Regions from separate parts of the Lactobacillus sp. M0396 genome, predicted to be linked through region 1. Evidence: riboswitches for the same ligand, from Rfam matches in the RefSeq annotation. Region 1 holds a riboswitch; the other holds the start of a gene.

Region 1 (3,080 bases):
TGCTTCTGCGACTATGCCCGGTAATGTTTTACCTTCCGGAACGTCTTGACTGCCACAAATAAAGTAAGCATGTAAAAAATCAGTGTTAAAGTTTTTCATTATTTCTCCTAAATTACTGAGCCCAATGATTTAAAGGACCGTGACCATGACCAACTTGAATGGTTTCCTTAATGGTTTTAGTAACGTACTTTTTAGCAATTTTAATTGCTGACGGTAAACTTTGACCTAAAGCCAGTTGAGCCGTAATTGCTGCAGCTAAGGTGTCACCGGTGCCGTGGGTGCGCTTGGTATGTATTCTGGAACTGCTGACCCAAAGATCGGAACCATCAGCAAATAAAGCATAATCTTTTACTTGTTCACTACTTGCATGACCGCCTTTAATTAGCACATTTTTAACTCCCATATCTTGTAATTTATGAGCTAATTCTGGATATTGGGCTTGATCTTGTACTTTGATGCCAGTTAAAGTCTCCGCTTCTGGCAAGTTGGGTGTTATAAGATCGGCTAAAGGCAGCAATTCGTTTTTAACGGTGGCGACAGCATCTTGACTTAATAATGGTGCGCCCCCTTTAGCAATCATCACTGGATCTATGGTAATAGGACCAAAGTCATACTTTTGCAAATTAAGTGCAACTTGGTGAACGTGATCTGCATCGCCCAACATTCCTGTTTTACAAGCACGGATGTGGAAATCTTCTGACAGAGAGGCGAATTGGGCATCGATCATTTCTAAGGGAAGTAAAAAAGACTTTTGCACACCTAAAGTGTTTTGTGCTGTCACTGCTACCACTACAGCTGTACCAAATACTTTTTGCATTTGAAAAGTTTTTAAATCAGCCATGATTCCAGCACCGCCACCTGAATCTGTGCCGGCAATAGTTAAAACTTGGGGAAAAGAATTAATTTTTTCAGTCATCATAAAGTTCCTTAATCAAAATCTGCAATTTGTTCAATATCTGCAACTTTTACTTTATACAGATAATCCATGAGATACATGCCAAAAGTAGCGGGTCCGACATTGGGATGATCTTTAACTACTAATTGACCGGCGCAACTGAAAACTAAAGCACCTATTTGAGCTGCTTCAAAAGGATCGTCAGCAACAGTTGAAAAAGCTGTGACAATACTGGTTAACATATCTCCTGAGCCGACATGAGTTTTAAAAAGGGGTGAGCCGTTATGGACATGGGCTATTCTTTTACCATCGCTAATTGTGTCTGTAGGTCCGCTCGCAATGACTGTGCAACGATATTTTTGAGCAGTTTTAGCAGTAATTTCATCAATATCGCCAGAACCGGAGCCTGCATCAATCCCCTTTGAGCTCCAATCAAAGCCACCTAAGGCAGCTATCTCACCAATATTGCCCCGAATAATACTAGTATGAAAATCCCATAAAAGTTTATCTGTGATTTTATAACGGTACTCCACGGCGCCAACGGCAACGGGATCAAATACTATGGGTTTATTATATTGGCGCGCTAAATCTTCCACTTTTTTAATGTGGTTAATTTGCTGCTTGGTTAAGCAACCAATATTAACTGCCACAGCGGAAGCCATCCGCACAATTTCTTCAGCTTCAGCGATTTCATTGCTCATAATTGGTGAAGCACCAATAGCATTAACAGCATTGGCCACGTCTTGAACTGTTACAAAATTAGCAATATTGAAAATAACCGGGTTTTCTGCTCGCAATTTGTCTAATAATTCTAACTGCATTTTATTACTCCTAATTTAATATCCTTAAAATTTTTGACTAATAAAAAAAACTTTGACATGTGGAAATGCCAAAGCTAAAGCAGTTTTGACACGTTCCTACGCAAGTATTAACTTACAGGTTCAAAGGGTCTGAAATATTTTCATCTCAGCCAAAAAGGCACCCCTCGTGTTATCGCTTACAATTATAGCGTATTTTATTGCTTATTACAAGGTTAGTTTGATAAAGACGCTATCTATTATAAGCTATAAGTGTTAGTATTTTAACTAATATTAAAAATGTGCTAGAAAACAAAAAATTATAGTGATTATAGTTAATATTTAATAAAATGTAATTAGTATTAATCAAAAGTTATTTTAACAAATAGTATTTAATTTGGAGGAGAACAATCATGAATTTCACTGATCGACTACACGAAGCGGGGAAGGCATTGTGGCATGAAAGTATGGTGCATCCATTTATTAAGGAATTGCAAAGTGGCGAACTCCCAATTGCAACTTTTAAATTTTATCTGTTGCAGGATCGCTATTATTTAAGAGAATTTAGCAAGTTGCATGAATTAATTGCGGCAAAAACGGATAATCAGGAAGTAAAGGAATTTTTACTGGCAGGGGCACAAGACTTGAAAGATGTCGAAATATCAGTGCGAGGCCATTTTTTTGAAGAATTAAAAATAACTGCGACTGAAATTTCTGAAACTCCGGTGGCTCCAACAGCTTATAACTACGTTAACCATATGCATATGACATTAAATCGATTTGGTGTTAAACCAGCGGTTGCAGCGCTTTTACCATGTTACTGGCTCTATCAGGAAATTGGCCAAAAAATGGCAGAAAAGGGCTCACCGGTTTCTTATTATCAAGAGTGGATTGATACTTATGATGGCGAGTGGTATGGTGCCAACGTAGAAAAAATGCTGCATTTAACCAATTCTTTGGCTGAAAGTGCCACTAATGAAGAACTTGAGCAAATGGAAACTGCATTTGTACGCAGCAGCTATTATGAATTGCAGTTTTGGCAGATGGCTTATGAAAAACAAGATTGAAAGTAAATTCTGCAAAAAGAGCTTTTATTTTATTCTTACTTGTCTTTAGTCAATTTCATAATAAAATTTTGATATTGACCAATGTAATTATTGTTCAAAGTCCCAGGAAAGTGTGCAACTTGGGGAAAGCAAGATATACTTTTATAATAATTAATGCCAAAACTTTGTTCTTTAAATTGTTTTGGTATTTTTTGTGAGTTCAGTTAAATCATTTAAATTCTTTTACCATCATATATTTGGTAGATTAATTGAATTTATGCGTTGAGCGTTAATACCTATGCAGAATAATTAAGAATTTCATTTTTAATTAGCTTGGTTACC
Region 2 (3,080 bases), on a different contig from region 1:
GAAGATGGCACCTTTAAGTGCTCCAACAATTAAAGGCTTTTTACCAGCATAATCTGTAGTAAGCTGCTTTCCTAGCTTGACACACATCTGATGAATGTCATCTTCACTAAACAATTTATGATCAATAATATTATTAATATTGTCGTTTTTTGGCATTTATCTACCCTTCATTTAAAACAATTAAAATTTCTAATATTTTCGATTATATCATTTTTTGGCTAGAAAAACAGATTATTTTGAAGCAATTTAAGTATTTATGGACTAAATTACGTACAAAAAGCATATATACTAGTAAAAGCAGTAGGATTATTTATCATCTTATTTATTTTTTTAAGGCCTGTAACTCATGTTTTTGGTAGAATTAATAGATAAGATATTTTAAGTGGAAGGTAAAAAAATGGATAAACAACAAGAAATTAAAATGCTCAAAGCTTTTTCCGATGCTAATTCTACTTCAGGTTTTGAAGAAGAATTTGTTAAATTGTTTACTGAAACAGTGCATGATTTTGCTAATGTCAAAGTTGATGGCATGCTCAACGTATATGCAGCTAAGAAAGAAAATAAAAAAGATCAACCGGTAATTCAATTAGATGCTCATTCCGACTCTGTTGGTTTTATTACGCAGGCTGTTCGGCCTAATGGAATGATTAAATTTGTACCATTGGGTGGCTGGGTCAAATACAATATCCCTGCTTTACGCGTCAAAATAAAGAATCGTGCAGGTGAGTATGTGCCCGGAGTAGTTGCAACTAAACCCCCGCACTTTATGACTGCAGCTGAAAAAAATAATGTACCCGATGTAGCAGATATGTCTATTGATGTTGGCTCCAGTTCTCGAGCTGAAACTATAAATGATTATCAAATTGATACTGGTTGTCCAATTTTTGTTGATGTTAAATGTGAATACAATGAAAAAAGTGGTCTATTCTTCGGTAAGGACTTTGATGACCGTTTTGGCGCAGCTGCTATGGCAGATGTCCTGGACAATTTAAAGGACGAACAATGCGATTTTAACGTTGTTGCTGCACTTTCGAGTCAGGAAGAAGTGGGTTTGCGAGGTGCATATGTCACAGCTAGAGCGGTAAAGCCGGATTTAGCTATAGTCTTGGAATCTTGTCCTGCTGACGATACTTTTACTCCAGAATGGTTATCACAAACAGGGTTAAAACGAGGACCAATGTTGCGTGACATGGATACGTCCTTTTTACCTAATCCTAAATTTCAGCAATATGCCTGTGATTTAGCGGATAAAAATAATATTCCGTATACTCGGTCGGTTCGTACTGGTGGTGGACAAGATGGAGCTGCAATTTATTATGAAAACGGAGCACCAACTATTGTAATTGGCATTCCAGTGCGCTATGAACATTCGCCATATTGTTTTAGTGCTTATTCCGATTTTAAAGCTTCTGTAGATCTGACGCTGGCTATTATTCGTGATCTTACAAAAGAGAAATTAGCAAGTTTTAGTCAGTTTTAAAAACACTTGTTCTTTTGAATAGAGCAGAAAAACTAGTTAAAATGTGATATACTAATAAAAAATGAATATCAGTCACTAGGGGTGCCAAATAGCTGAGAAATACCCTCTGAACCTGAACGGGATAATACCTGCGTTAGGGAAGTGTTAAATTTAGTTACTAAAGATACTCCTAATGACATATAAAGTTAGGAGTATTTTTATGTTTACAAGGTCTTCGAAATGGAATGTGAAGTCAATTATTTTAATTGCATTAATTGGTATCATTATGGGTGTTATTTATACCTATGGTTTTAACTGGGCTTTTAATTTAGTTAAGATGCTCTTGGTACCGACAGGTTTTGCGCCAGTAACAGACACTGTGTTTTCTGGTTTATGGCTTATGGCGGGACCACTGGCAATGTATTTTGTTCCTACGCCTGGCTCTGGAACAATAGGTGAACTGCTGGCATCAATTGTTGAAATGGCGATTGGTGGGCAGTGGGGAGCTACTACTATTCTTTCAGGTGTCATTCAAGGTGCAACTAATGAAATTGGTTTTTTTCCTAAAAAAGAGTGTTACCAAAAGTTTACCTGGAAAAGCGTATTAACCGGTGCATTCTTTGCATCATTTGGCTGTTTCATTCCATCATATATTTTATATGGTTGGAGTAAATTCAGTATGCAGGTTCAAATTGTGATGTTTATTACTAATATCATTTCTGCGCTAGTTTTCGATGGCGTTTTAGTTAAACTGATCACAAATTTATTCGATAATGCGTTAAAGCCAAAAGTTGATTAAATACGCAAAAAGGAGTAATGCCAGTAATGCATTTACTCCTTTTTTATTGCTCTTTTCTACTTAAAATAGAATGAACCTTAGTAGTCAACATATCAATTGCCACATCATTTTTGCCACCTTCAGGAACAATAATGTCAGCATAACGCTTAGTAGGTTCTATAAATTGATGATACATTGGCTTAACCGTGCTCAGATACTGATCAATTACGGAGTCAATTGAGCGCCCACGTTCACTTAAATCTCGCTCTAAACGTCTAATAAAGCGAATATCATCGTCCGTATCAACATATACTTTAATATCCATTAAATCACGAATTTCTTTATTAGCTAAAACTAAAATTCCCTCGAGAATAATGATATCAGCAGGTTCTTTATGAATGGTTTTTTTGCTGCGAGTATGCTCCTTGAAATCATAAACAGGCATCTCAATAGCTTTGTATGCTAACAAGTCGCGTAGCTGCTTTTCTAGTAAGGGTACATCAAAGGCATCGGGATGATCATAATTGATCTTCATTCGTATATCCATAGGGATGCCAGTATTATCTTTATAATAAGAATCCTGTGTCATAATCAGGAGATGCTCATCTTCCTGCATTTGAGCAACTATTTTTTGTGCAATGGTAGTTTTTCCACTGCCTGAACCACCAGTAATACCAATTACGACAGGCTTTTCAAGTCTCGACATTGTGCCACTCCCTTTTAATCCTTAAATATTTTACTTTACTTTGCCTTTAATTACCAACAGTTAGGGTATATTTCACTTTAAAAATGCTCTGAGAAAATTGGAAACTAAAATAAAAAAATATTGACAAGAACTGTGGA

What was found. A riboswitch is a leader RNA that binds a small molecule or an ion and turns the genes downstream of it on or off. The one in region 1 is predicted to bind thiamine pyrophosphate.
Region 2: another riboswitch for thiamine pyrophosphate. It lies ahead of H3T43_RS05780 (ECF transporter S component); the one in region 1 lies ahead of thiM (hydroxyethylthiazole kinase).

The regions. Positions count from the first base shown of each region.
Region 1 covers NZ_JACFQE010000002.1:176,187-179,266, reverse strand. The annotation lists gene thiE (thiamine phosphate synthase) at 1-102, opposite strand, end outside; gene thiD (bifunctional hydroxymethylpyrimidine kinase/phosphomethylpyrimidine kinase) at 113-916, opposite strand; gene thiM (hydroxyethylthiazole kinase) at 928-1,716, opposite strand; TPP riboswitch at 1,793-1,891, opposite strand; gene tenA (thiaminase II) at 2,106-2,759, shown strand.
Region 2 covers NZ_JACFQE010000004.1:14,451-17,530, forward strand. The annotation lists gene hpt (hypoxanthine phosphoribosyltransferase) at 1-156, opposite strand, end outside; gene H3T43_RS05775 (M42 family metallopeptidase) at 398-1,480, shown strand; TPP riboswitch at 1,548-1,637, shown strand; gene H3T43_RS05780 (ECF transporter S component) at 1,680-2,258, shown strand; gene udk (uridine kinase) at 2,302-2,943, opposite strand.